2 regions of the Rhizobium sp. A37_96 genome follow, and region 2 is predicted to be linked to the other one. Evidence: riboswitches for the same ligand, from Rfam matches in the RefSeq annotation. Region 2 holds a riboswitch; the other holds the start of a gene.
What was found. A riboswitch is a leader RNA that binds a small molecule or an ion and turns the genes downstream of it on or off. The one in region 2 is predicted to bind S-adenosylmethionine.
Positions count from the first base shown of each region.

Region 1: linked by a shared signal. The riboswitch ahead of metA (homoserine O-acetyltransferase MetA) and the one ahead of ACQZ6J_RS08570 (O-succinylhomoserine sulfhydrylase) in region 2 are both predicted to bind S-adenosylmethionine.

Region 1 is NZ_JBNWDS010000004.1:363,910-370,704, forward strand. It holds gene ACQZ6J_RS15465 (ABC transporter ATP-binding protein/permease) at 1-26, opposite strand, end outside; gene ACQZ6J_RS15470 (AAA family ATPase) at 190-1,032, shown strand; gene ACQZ6J_RS15475 (hypothetical protein) at 1,099-1,710, shown strand; SAM riboswitch at 1,830-1,907, shown strand; gene metA (homoserine O-acetyltransferase MetA) at 1,957-2,883, shown strand; gene ACQZ6J_RS15485 (vWA domain-containing protein) at 2,886-4,079, shown strand; gene ACQZ6J_RS15490 (aldose epimerase family protein) at 4,279-5,304, shown strand; gene ACQZ6J_RS15495 (GntR family transcriptional regulator) at 5,427-6,200, shown strand; gene ACQZ6J_RS15500 (SIS domain-containing protein) at 6,197-6,795, shown strand, end outside.
Region 2 is NZ_JBNWDS010000002.1:427,530-434,324, forward strand. It holds gene argF (ornithine carbamoyltransferase) at 1-656, shown strand, start outside; gene ACQZ6J_RS08555 (Hsp33 family molecular chaperone) at 704-1,693, shown strand; gene apaG (Co2+/Mg2+ efflux protein ApaG) at 1,793-2,185, opposite strand; gene ACQZ6J_RS08565 (DNA helicase) at 2,799-3,512, shown strand; gene ACQZ6J_RS08570 (O-succinylhomoserine sulfhydrylase) at 3,593-4,780, opposite strand; SAM riboswitch at 4,824-4,902, opposite strand; gene ACQZ6J_RS08575 (2'-deoxycytidine 5'-triphosphate deaminase) at 5,074-6,168, shown strand; tRNA gene ACQZ6J_RS08580 (tRNA-Gly) at 6,222-6,295, shown strand; gene ACQZ6J_RS08585 (LysR family transcriptional regulator) at 6,302-6,795, opposite strand, start outside.

The sequences.
Region 1 (6,795 bases), on a different contig from region 2:
GGCTTAGCTTGCGTTTCAACTGCCATCAGCACTTCCCTGCGACGCACGTCCGTCAGTTAATCATGACCCGCCCTCATGTCCATCCTTCAATAGATCGATGCGATCACGTTCCTATATACACGGTTTCACGCCTTGAACCGAATAAGGTCAGCAATTAGCTTGCACCTGAAAGATTGAGAAAGCCTTCCGATGCAATTTCAGGGAACAGCCGATTATATCGCCGACAAGGATCTGATGGTCGCGGTCAATGCCGCCATCCGGCTCGAGCGCCCCCTTCTGGTAAAGGGTGAACCGGGGACTGGCAAGACGGAGCTTGCCCGCCAGGTGGCGGCAGCGCTCGGCCTCGAACTCATCGAATGGAACGTCAAATCGACGACGAAGGCGCAGCAGGGCCTTTACGAATACGATGCCGTTTCGCGCCTGCGCGACAGCCAGCTCGGAGACATCAGAGTTCACGACGTCGGCAACTACATCCGCCAGGGCAAGCTCTGGCAGGCCTTCACCTCGGCGCAGAAATGCGTGCTGCTGATCGACGAGATCGACAAGGCCGACATCGAGTTCCCGAACGATCTGCTGCAGGAACTCGACCGCATGGAATTTCATGTCTACGAGACCGGCGAGACCGTCCGCGCGGCCGTCCGCCCGATCGTCATCATCACGTCCAACAACGAGAAGGAGCTGCCGGACGCCTTCCTGCGCCGCTGCTTCTTCCACTACATCCGCTTTCCCGACATGGAGACGCTCGCCCGCATCGTCGAGGTGCACTATCCCGGCATCAAGCAGACGCTCGTGCATGCCGCGCTGACGCAATTCTTCGAAATCCGCGACGTGCCGGGCCTGAAGAAAAAACCCTCGACCTCCGAAGCGCTCGACTGGATCCGCCTGCTGGTCGCCGACGACGTCGATCCCGCCACGCTGCGCGCCGATGCGAAGAACGCACTGCCGAAGCTGCATGGCGCGCTGCTGAAAAACGAGCAGGACGTCCACCTCTTCGAACGGCTGGCCTTCATAGCGCGGGGGCAGGGGAAGTAGAGCAACGGCGTAATCGGGTCGGAGCGCTTCTGGATCATCGACACGTGAGAATCGGCGGAAGCTGATATGGCGAGTTTAAATATAAAACATGGCGACAAGTTCACCTGGACTTATGCCCTCTGGTTCCTACCAGTGTTGGCGCAGCCATGGGTTGGCTGGTTCCCCGCTGGATGGAATTGGTGGGGCATCGATCTCTTAGCGTGTCTAGTGCTCACGATTGCAATTATCGTTTCTCTTTGCGTCAATTCAATACGTCGCCGCTGGCGGCGCGTGATATCGCTTTTAGCTACTCCGCTTTTTCTGCTGATTCCACTCGCTCTTCTTGCAGCTGCTGGCATAACTCCCGACAGGGTGAGATTTGCTTTAACTCAAAGCGCATACCTAACGGCAATCCGGCAAAGCGGCACGCAAAGTACAGAGCCCCGCTTCAACACGTTTGTCTGGGATGACACTTTTATTTCAAAGGCTTATGTGTTTCTCGTTTACGACGAGAGCGATGAGATTGGCTTGCCCATCGGTCAACAATCAGAAGCTTGGCACCAACGCATTCAGAAAGCGTGTGACAAAAGCAAAGATTGTGTAAATCTCAATGCTCAGCCGGACGAATACATTCGCGTAGAGAAGCTTAGCAATCATTTCTATCTTCTAAGCTATGATTTCCCGAATGCATTTCCATAGCTATCTGCGATGCCATCCGCGCCATCTTGAACATCTGCAACTGATAACCGACATCAGGACGCGGCCGCCAATCCGCCTCCAAGCTTGCCCATTGACCCGCCGGGACAGCAGGTTTATGGATTTCCCCTTGTGGTGATTTGGCCGGCCGGCTTGCAGCCACGTTAAATAAATCGCTAAAGGGCCGCGTGCGGACCGGTAGCGATTCATGATCGCGGCCGGTTTTTTTGTATTTGGTCGAGTGAAACGATGCCCATCAAGATTCCCGATACGCTGCCCGCGTTTGAAACCCTCCAGAGCGAGGGGGTGCGGGTAATGACCGAAACGGTGGCGTTCCGTCAGGATATCCGCCCCCTTCAGATCGGGCTTCTCAACCTCATGCCGAACAAGATCAAGACCGAGGTCCAGATGGCGCGCCTCGTCGGCGCCTCGCCGCTGCAGGTGGAGTTCTCGCTGATACGCATCGGCGGCCACAAGGCCAAGAACACCTCCGAGGAACATCTGCTCTCCTTCTACCAGACCTGGGAAGAAGTGAAGCACCGCAAGTTCGACGGCTTCATCATCACCGGTGCGCCGATCGAGCTGCTCGAATACGAGGACGTGACCTACTGGGACGAAATGCAGCAGATCTTCGAATGGACGGCCACCAACGTCCATTCGACGCTCAACGTCTGCTGGGGCGCGATGGCGGCGATCTACCACTTCCACAAGGTGCCGAAATATACGCTCAAGGAAAAGGCGTTCGGCGTCTATCGCCACCAGAACCTGAAACCCTCCTCCGTCTACCTCAACGGCTTTTCCGACGATTTCGCCGTGCCGGTTTCACGTTGGACCGAGGTGAAGCGCGCCGACATCGAGAAGGTGCCCGGCCTGCAGATCCTGATGGATTCGAGCGAAATGGGCGTCTGCCTCGCGCATGAACAGGCCTGTAACCGGCTCTACATGTTCAATCATGTGGAGTATGATTCCACCTCGCTGGCGGACGAATATTTCCGGGATGTGAATGCGGGCGTGCCGATCAAGATGCCGCACAACTACTTCCCGCACAACGACCCGGAAATCGCTCCGCAGAACCGGTGGCGCAGCCACGCGCACCTGTTCTTCGGCAACTGGATCAACGAGATCTACCAGACCACGCCGTATGATGTGGAGGAGATCGGCCAGGAAAGGGCATAGGCTTGTTCATTCCCTTCTTCCTGAAACTGAAGGAAGCGAAGGTGCCGGTAACGCTCCGGGAATTCCTGTCGCTGCTCGAGGGGATGGAAGAGGGAATTGCCGACTATGACGTCGAGGCCTTCTATTATCTGGCGCGCACGACGCTCATCAAGGACGAGCGCTTCATCGATCGCTTCGACCAGATCTTCGCCGATTACTTTCGCGGCGTCGAGGCGATCGGCGGCAATGCCGACGCGGAAGCGGTCGAGGCGACCGCCATTCCCGAGGAATGGCTGCGCAAGCTCGCCGAGCGGCATCTGACCGAGGAGGAAAGAAGAGAGATCGAGGCGCTCGGCGGCTTCGACAAGCTGATGGAGACGCTGCGGCAACGCCTCGCCGAGCAGAAGGGCCGCCATCAGGGCGGCTCGAAATGGATTGGCACGGCAGGCACTTCGCCCTTCGGCGCCTACGGCTACAATCCGGAAGGCGTGCGCATCGGCCAGGAAACATCGCGCCATCGCCGCGCGGTGAAGGTCTGGGATCGCCGCGACTTCAAGAATCTCGACGACGGCGTCGAGCTCGGCACCCGCAACATCAAGGTAGCGCTGAAGCGCCTGCGCCGCTGGGTGCGCGAGGGGGCCACCGAGGAGCTGGATCTTTCCGGCACCATCCGCTCCACCGCCGAGCATGGCTATCTCGACGTCCAGACGCGGCCGGAGCGCCGCAACGCCGTCAAGCTCCTAATGTTCTTCGATGTCGGCGGCTCGATGGACGACCATATCCGCGTGGTGGAAGAGCTGTTTTCCGCCGCCCGATCAGAGTTTCGCCACATGGAATATTTCTACTTTCACAACTGCCTCTACGAGGGCGTGTGGAAGGACAATCGCCGCCGGCGCGTCGACATCACCGCAACGACGGACCTGATCCGCACCTTCGGCTCCGACTACCGCGTCGTCTTCGTCGGCGACGCATCGATGAGCCCCTACGAAATCACTCAGGCCGGCGGCTCGGTGGAGCACTGGAACAAGGAAGCGGGCGAAGCCTGGCTCGCCCGCATGACCGGCCATTTCCGCAAATGCATCTGGATCAACCCCGTGCCGGAGAACTATTGGGGCTATACGACCTCGATCTCGATCATCCGCCGCCTGATGACCGATCGCATGTATCCCCTGACGCTCGGCGGGCTGGAAAAGGCGACAAGGGAATTGTCGCGGTAACATTCGCACCTCCGACCTTACCCTAACCCTGTCTGTCGCACACATTGCATGCGTTTGGTGCAGTCTGTGAACCATGAGGCAGAGCCTGGGGGCGATAGCAGCCCCATGCCCCGACATTTCGCCATCGGACCGGTTGCGGAACGACGAGAATGGGGGCAGGGTCTGGCCACATATATTCGATAGCCATGGAAGAGCTGATATGACGGAAAGCACTTTGCAACGGGAAGTTTTTGGGACGACGGCCGATGGCGATACCGTCTATCGCGTCAAGATCGTCGGTGGCGGCCTGACGGCGCATATCATGTCGTGGGGCGCGGTCATCCAGGATCTCCGGCTTGACGGCCACGAGCCGGCGCTTCTGCTCGGTTTCGACGATTTCGCCGACTACCCCCTCCATTCCTCCTATTTCGGCGCCACGCCGGGACGCTGCGCCAACCGCATCGGCGGCGGCCGTTTCACGCTGGACGGCAAGCAATACCAGCTCGAACTCAACGAGAAGGGCGTCACGCATCTGCACGGCGGCAAGGACAACACCGCCAAGCGCAACTGGACCATCGTCGAGCACGATACCGACCGCGTCGTCCTGAAGATCGTCGACCCCGACGGCCGAGCCGGCTATCCGGGCAACTGCACCATCCACGCGACCTATCGGGTGCATGGCAACGGCGAGCTGACGGTGACCTACGAATCGACCACCGACCAGCCGACGCTCGCCAATGTCTGCCAGCATGCCTATTTCAACCTCGACGGCCGTGACGATGCCCTCGGCCACGACATCATGATCGCCGCCGACCATTATACGCCGACGGATGACAAGCAGGTGCCGACGGGCGAGATCCGCTCGATCGACGGCACGGTGTTCGATTTCCGCGAGATGACGCCAATGAAGCGCTTCGAGGGCGGCGAGCAGGCTCTCTACGACCACAATTTCTGCCTCTCCGGCGAACGCAGCGCCAAACGCTCCGTCGTGCTCGCCCGCAGCGTCAATTCCGGCGTGTCGCTGGAAGTGCGCACCACCGAGCCCGGCGTGCAGTTCTACACCGGCTTCAAGCTGAACGTGCCGGTTCCCGGCCATGACGGCCGCAAGATCGGCCCGTTCGCCGGCTTCTGCCTGGAAACGCAGGTCTGGCCCGACGCCATCAACCATGAAGGCTTTCCCAATGCCGTGCTCCGCCCGGGCGAGGTATTGCGGCAGGAAACGGATTATATCTTCACCAAGAACTGAGCCGGGCATGTCCGCTCTTCTGAAACTCGGCCGGGCGTTCGTAGCGCCCGGCCGATTCTTTTTCAGCCATGCAGGCAGATTCACCTTGTGAATTGGTTCTAAATAGGTTCTATATAGCGCTCATGGATAGAACCAGTTTGATCGCCGAATTGAACAATCGCGGCCTTGGCGACGGGACCGGGAGCGGGCCGCTCTACAAGCGCCTGGCACAGGCGCTGACAGGTCTCGTCCAGGAAGGGCTGCTGAAGTCGGGCACGGCTCTGCCGGGCGAGCGGGATCTTGCCGGAGCCCTGCAGATCGGTCGCGTCACCGTGCGAACCGCCTATCGCGACCTGCTGGCTTCGGGCGTCATCGAGGCCCGCCATGGCAGCGGCACCTTCGTCTCGCAGCATGTCGAACGCATCGAGCAGCCGCTCTGGCGCCTCTCCTCCTTTTCGGCCGACATGCGCTCGCGCGGCCGCGAGCCGGCGGCGCGCATCCTGTCGCGCACCGTCAGCGCCCCGGCCCCGGAAGAATCCTTCCTCCTCGGCCTCAGCGTCGATGAACCCGTCCTGCGGCTCGACCGACTGCGCCTTGCCGACGGCCAGCCGCTCGCCATCGAGCGCGCCGTCGTGCCCGTCAAGTTCCTCGGCGAGGATGCCGTGTCCCAAGGGTCGCTCTACGATGCGCTGGCGGCCAACGGCTTCAAGCCCGTACGCGCCCAGCAAAGACTGACGGCCGTGACGCTGGACCCGACATCCGCATCGATCCTGACCGTCAAGGCCGGAGCGCCGGCGCTTCTGATCGAGCGCGTCTCTCGCCTCGCAGACCAGCGCGTCGTTGAATATACCCGCTCGCACTATCGCGGCGATGCCTATGATTTCGTTGCTGAATTGAGAATTGGAGATGACCTATGAGCAAGACCCAGTCCCTGATGCTGACGGAGGCCGGCCAATCGCCTGAGGTGGTTGCGACGCTGCTTGAAAAGGAAAAGCCCGCCTTCGCCGAGATCGCGAAGCTCTTCTCCTCGGGCCGTCCGTCGCTGATAACGACCGCGGCGCGCGGCTCGTCCGACCATGCCGCCACCTTCTTCAAATATCTCTTCGAGATATCCTGCGGCATCCCGGTCGCCTCCGTCGGCCCATCGATCGCCTCGGTCTACGGTGCGCCCCTCCATCTGAAGGGCGGTATCCACTTCACGGTGTCGCAATCCGGCGGCAGCCCTGACATCATCGCGCTGCAGGCCGCTGCCAAGAAAGGCGGCGCAACCACGATCGCCGTCGTCAACGTCACCGACAGCCCGCTTGCCAAGGAAGCGGACATCGTGCTCGGCCTCAACGCCGGCAAGGAACAGAGCGTCGCCGCGACGAAATCCTTCATCGCGTCGGTTGCAGCGCTGGCCGGCGTCACCGCGGCGATTTCTCAGGACAAGGCGCTCGTCGATGGCCTTGCAAAGCTGCCGGAGGCGCTTGCCGCGACCTCGGGCATCGATGGCAAGGCTGCCGAAGACGT
Region 2 (6,795 bases):
TCGGCGATACCGCGAAGGTTCTGTCGCGCTATGTCGATGCGATCATGATCCGCACGACGGATCACTCGCGCCTGCTGGAGCTGGCGGAACATGCGACCGTTCCGGTCATCAACGCGCTGACCGACGACACGCATCCCTGCCAGATCATGGCTGACATCATGACCTTCGAGGAGCATCGCGGTCCGATCAAGGGCAAGTCCATCGCCTGGACGGGCGACGGCAACAACGTGCTGCATTCACTGATCGAAGGCGCAGCGCGTTTCGGCTATCGCATGAATATGGCGGTGCCTCTTGGTTCCGAGCCGAAGGATCACTATCTGAACTGGGCCCGCAATGAGGGCGCCGAAATCATGCTCACGCATGATGCAGACCGTGCGGTTGCCGGCGTCGATTGCGTGGTAACCGATACCTGGGTCTCCATGAATCAGGAACACCGGGCACGCGGTCACAACGTCTTCCAGCCCTATCAGGTCAACCAGGCTTTGATGGCACAGGCCGGCAAAGACGCGTTGTTCATGCATTGCCTGCCCGCCCATCGCGGGGAGGAAGTGACGGACGAAGTGATCGACGGTCCGCAATCCGTTGTTTTCGATGAGGCGGAAAACCGCCTTCATGCGCAAAAGTCGATTCTTGCTTGGTGCCTGGGCGCAATCTGAGGATATGAAGCCGCGTCTGAGGGCGCGGGCGCAGTAGGAGTAAAGCAATGGCCGAAAATGCCGCATCGCTGGGTCAATTCGATTTTGCCGGTGACGATCACGTCGTCCCCTTCCAGGTGGAAGGTTTGGACGTGCGCGGCCGTGCCGTGCAGCTCGGTCCGCTGCTGGACGCCATTCTTGCCCGGCATGACTATCCGACCCCGGTCGCGCGCCTCCTGGCCGAGGCCATCGTCCTGACGGTGCTTCTCGGGACGTCGCTGAAGTTCGAAGGCAAATTCACCGTGCAGACCAAGAGCGACGGTCCCGTCGATCTTCTGGTTGCCGATTTCTCGACGCCGGAAAATGTCCGCGCCTACGCTCGCTTCGACGAGGCGGCACTGACGAAGGCGGTGGCCGAAGGCCGGACCGAGCCGGAACAACTGCTGGGCAAGGGCGTTCTCGCCTTCACCATCGACCAGGGTCGCTTCACTCAGCCCTATCAGGGCATCGTCGCTCTCGACGGCGCTTCGCTCGAGGAGATTGCCGGCACCTATTTCCGCCAGTCGGAACAGATCCCGACGCGCGTGCGCCTGGGTGCCGCCGAACTCTTCGACCGCGACGAGGAAGGCAAGCCGCGTCATCGCTGGCGGGCGGGCGGCCTGATTGCCCAGTTCCTGCCGGAGGCTCCCGAGCGCATGCGCCAGCCGGACCTGCATGGCGGCGACGGCGATACCGGCGTGCGCCATCATGTCGAGGACGATGCCTGGTCGGAAGCGCGCAGTCTGGTGGAAACCATCGATGCCGACGAGCTTACGGATCCGCAGGTCGGCACCGAGCGCCTTCTCTATCGCCTCTTTCACGAGCGCGGCGTGCGCGTCTACGAACCGAAGGCCGTCTATGATCGCTGTTCGTGCTCGCGGGACAAGCTGAAGGGCGTCTTGAAGGGCTTTAGCGCCGAGGAGATCGAGGCCAGCCAGGACAATGGCGAAGTCGCCGTGACCTGCGAATTCTGCTCGACGACCTATCGCTTCGAAGTGTCCGAGATAGAAGCGGCCTGATGCCGCTTCCGAGCATTTCAGAGAAAAGTACGCAGCGGTTTTCCGTCCGGAATGCAGGAAAATAGGGGTTTGCGCTTATCGAGGAAAAGCGGGAATTGCCTAGTTCAGCGTGCGCAGCAGGTTCGGCGTATCCAGTGAGAAGGCGGGGATCTTGACATGGAAAAGCTCCCCGTCGTCCGTTTCCATCTGGTAGTGGCCGAACATCATCCCTGACGGCGTATCCAGAGGGCAGCCGGAAGAATATTCGTAGGTATCGCCGGGCTTCAGGTGCGGCTGTTCGCCGACGACACCGGGGCCCGTCACTTCATCCACGATGCCGTTCATGTCGGTGATGTGCCAGTAGCGCGTCACCAGCTTGACGGCTTCCTTGGAATGGTTGGAGATGACGATGCGATATCCCCAGACATAGCGATCGTCGTCCGGATCGGATTGCTCCTCCAGATAAAATGGTTCGACGACGACTTCAATGTCGCGTGTTAGGGCGCGATACATGCCTGATACCTTGCCACTGCCCTGAAACGTCGAGCGCTTCTTCAAGCCTCACCGCCGCTCCAGCATTTCCAAGTCTGCGGCATATTATCCGCTTTCCACCACTCCCGCAAAGTGCAGGATATCTAGCGGTATCCTATAACCGATCCATTCCGTCAAGGAACGGCGTGATGAAATCTCGCTCCTGGAGAGCGGAGCGTTATGAGTTTCAGCTATTACGGTTGATGAAAAAGGTTAGCATCTTGCTCTCAAAGTATCTCGTTCCGTTTGTCATTTAGTCTCGTCTACCACAATTCCCGGTACAGTCCGGCATGACGGGCAGATACGCTTGCTGCAATTGCAGGTTCACTTAAGTTCTATGTCAGGTCTTGCGACCTGCAGTCGAAACCTCTGAATCCTACAATACCTGATCTCATCTCATGTTCCGCCGGGAAATGCCGGCCAGAGATTTTCTGGCAAGGGAATTTCGGCTATCATCTGATTCTGGCATGGCCCGTGCCTCCCCCCTCCATTCGGGAAAGTATATTTCATGCGGGGCCGTCGATATCCAAACCGACTGTTTGAGCGCCGGGCATAAGGAGGGGTTGCGGTCATTGCTCGCAAATAGGAGGTTTAGATGAGGCTTTCTGCCCCTGTATATCATTTGAAACGCAAGGCGAGGCTGTTGTCCCGCCAGCAGAAGATCCCCCTGCATGCCGCGCTGGATCGCATCGCGGCCGGCGAGGGTTTCGAAGGCTGGAGCTTGCTTGCGTCCAAAACGAATGCCGCTGTTTCCATCGGCGATCTGTATTCGCGGCTTGGCCCGGGTGATCTCGTGCTGATCGGCGCCCGGCCCGGCCATGGTAAAACGCTCATGAGCCTGAGGCTTGTCGTCGAAGCCATGAGGACCGGCAATCGCGGCGTCTTTTTCACGTTGGAGGACACGGAAAAGGTCGTTCAGGACCGCTTCCGGGTGATCGGCGCCGACTATGCCGAGTTTGCCGCATTGTTCGAATTCGACAGCTCCGACGCCATCAGCGCCGACTATATCGTCGAGAAGCTGGCCGCCGCGCCGCGCGGCACGCTGGCGGTGGTCGACTATCTGCAGCTGCTCGATCAGAAGCGGGAAAAGCCTGATGTGATGACCCAGGTTCAGGCGTTGAAGGCATTCGCGCGCGCGAAAGGCGTGATCGTCGTGTTTCTCTCGCAGATCGATCGTTCATACGATCCGACGCTGAAACCCTTGCCTGATCTTGAAGACGTCCGCCTGCCAAACCCTCTGGACCTGACGCTGTTCGACAAGATGTTCTTCCTGAACAACGGCCTGGTTCAGTTCAAGGCCGCCGGCTGACGGGCCACGATATCCTGCGACATTGCCCGATATGGGCAGGTCGAGCCGCCCGGAGAAAAATCCGGGCGGCTCGAGCAATATCAGGCGGAAACCTGCGCCAGGGCGCGGGCGAAATCCTCGACCAGGTCTTCGCTGTCCTCGATACCGGCAGAGAAGCGCACGGTGCCCGGCGAAATGCCGAGCTCGGCACGGGCCTCGTCGGTGAGGTTTTTGTGCGTCGTGGTGGCCGGATGGGTAATCAGGCTCTTGCTGTCGCCGAGATTGTTGGAAATCTTCACGATTTCCAATGCGTTCTGCAGCTTGAAGGCTGCTTCCTTGCCGCCCTTCAGTTCGAAGGCGACGAGAGTGGAGCCGCCGCTCATCTGCTTGGCGATGATATCGGCCTGCGGATGATCCTTGCGGCCGGGATAGATCACGCGGGCGACCTTGCTGCCCTGCTCGGCGAGGAAATCGGCCACCTTGGCGGCGTTCACCGTCTGTTGCGCTACGCGAAGGGGCAGCGTCTCGATGCCCTTCAGCAGCGTCCATGCGGTGAAAGGCGACATGGCCGGGCCGGTATGGCGGAAATAGTCCTGCAGCTGTTCGTCGATCCACTGCTTGTCGGAAAGGATGACGCCGCCGAGCGAACGGCCCTGGCCGTCGATATGCTTGGTGGCGGAGTAGACGACGATATGGGCGCCGAGTTCCAGCGGCTTCTGGAAGAGCGGCGTGGCGAAGACGTTGTCGACCACGACCTTGGCGCCGATCTGGTTGGCGAGCTTGGCGACAGCGGTGATATCGACCACTTCCAGCGTCGGATTGGTCGGGCTTTCGAGGAAGAAGAGCTTGGTGTTCGGGCGGATCGCCTTCTCCCAGTTCTCCACGAAACGCCCGTCGACGAGCGTGCATTCGATGCCGTATCTCGGCGCGAGCGTCTCGACGACCCAGCGGCAGGAGCCGAAGAGGGCACGGGCTGCGACGATGTGGTCGCCGGCCTTCAGCTGGCAGAGGATGGCGGCGGAGACCGCGGCCATGCCGGAAGCGGTGGCGCGGGCATCTTCGGCGCCTTCCAGAGCGCACATGCGCTTTTCGAACATGTCGTTGGTCGGGCTGCCGTAACGGGCATAGATGAAACCGTCTGTCTCGCCCTTGAAGCGGGCTTCCGCCGCTTCCGAGGTATCATAGACGAAACCCTGGGTCAGATAGATTGCTTCGGACGTTTCGCCGAATTGCGAACGGAGCGTTCCGCCGTGAACGAGTTGGGTTGCGGGGCGCCAAGTCTTGCTCATGCCATCACCACTTTCAAAACAAAAAAACCGGCCGCAATTGCAGACCGGTTTCAACCCGGTCTTTTTAGCCACTTGTTTAACGTGGCTGCAAGCCGACCGGCCAAATCACCACGGGATAAGTTGCAATACTGCCGTTGACGGCTTGCGTCAATTCCCCGAGTTTGGTTTTGTCTGCGACAAATTACTGCCCGTGCGTCCGTCAGGATGCGCAAAGGTCGCAGTGGCATATTAAATCGGCGCATAACCCGGCTAGTTGGCTCTCTACTTGCCGGGTTATGCGCTGGGGATGAGGCATGATGGCTCGCAATACTGGAATTTTGGCCGATCGCGCCATCGCAGCGCTCTTTGACGCCGGGCGGCTGACGAGCGAGAAAGAGCTGGATGTCGATCAGATCCAGCCGGCAAGTCTTGATCTGAGGCTTGGCTCGCATGCCTTCCGCGTTCGCGCCAGCTTCATGCCGGGTCCGTCCCACCTCGTTGCCGACAAGCTGGACCGGCTGAAGCTGCATGTGGTCGATCTCTCCGAAGGCGCGGTGCTGGAAACCGGCTGCGTCTACATCGTGCCGCTGATGGAGCGGCTGGACCTGCCGGCGGACATGTCGGCATCGGCCAATCCGAAGAGCTCGACCGGCCGTCTCGATATCTTCACCCGCGTCATCACCGACCGGGCCCAGGAGTTCGACAAGATTCCGGCCGGCTATTCCGGCCCGCTCTATCTTGAAATCAGCCCGCGCACCTTTCCGATCGTCGTGCGTCGCGGCTCGCGCCTGTCGCAGATCCGCTTCCGCGTCGGCCAGGCCCTGCTCACCGAGCCGGAATTGCTGGCGTTGCATGAAAGCGAGACGCTGGTCGCCAGCAAGAAGCCCAATATCACCGGCGGCGGCATCGCGCTGTCGATCGACCTTGCCGGCGACAAAGAAGGGCTGATCGGCTATCGTGGCAAGCATCACACGGCCGTCGTCGATGTCGACAAGAAGGCTCAGCACGATATTTTCGATTTCTGGGAGCCACTCTATAGCCGCGGCCGTACCGAGCTGATCCTCGATCCCGACGAATTCTACATCCTCGTGTCGCGCGAGGCGGTGCATGTGCCGCCGCATTTTGCCGCCGAAATGACGCCGTTCGATCCGCTGGTCGGCGAATTTCGCGTCCACTATGCCGGCTTCTTCGACCCCGGCTTCGGCCACGCGCCGGCCGGCGGCCGCGGCAGCCGCGCCGTGCTGGAGGTGCGCAGCCATGAAGTGCCCTTCATCCTCGAGGATAGCCAGATCGTCGGCCGCCTGATCTACGAACACATGCTGGAACAGCCGAGCAGCCTCTACGGCTCCGGCCTCGGTTCGAACTATCAGGCGCAGGGCCTGAAACTCTCGAAGCACTTCCGGCTTTGAACCGGCCCGGCCTTGACACAGGCCGTCAACTGTTGGACATCTCTGCGTGTCAGGCGGGTGTAGCTCAATGGTAGAGCAGCAGCTTCCCAAGCTGAATACGAGGGTTCGATTCCCTTCACCCGCTCCAGAATCTTCACGTCAGAAATAGTCTCTTCGTTTTCAGCGTCTCCATCAATGCCTCGCCGAAGGTTGCAATCGGGCGGGCCAGGCGTCCGGCCGGCGGCCGATGTACGAGCCAGTTGACCACTTTCGGGCTGAAATCCGGGGCCTCGATGATTTCGACGGCGTTGCGCCAGCGGCTGTCGGCCAGCGCCGCCGGCGTCAGGACGCCGATCCCGAGGCCGCGCGCAACCAGCGACATGCGCAGGTCGGCGCTCATGGCCTCCACCCCGACGTCGAAGGGCAGGCGTTCGGCTTCGAAGCGGTGTTGAATGAAGGCGCGGAAACCGCAGCCGCTCTGGTTCATGATCCATGGGAAGCGGGAAAGCTCCTCGAGCCGAGGTTCCTTGGGAACGCCGAGCGACGGCGAGGCGACGAGGATGACGTTGTGGACGCCGAGCACATCGCCGACGACATTGTCCGGCGGCTGCACGCCCTCCGCCAGGCACACCGTCGCTGCATCCAGCT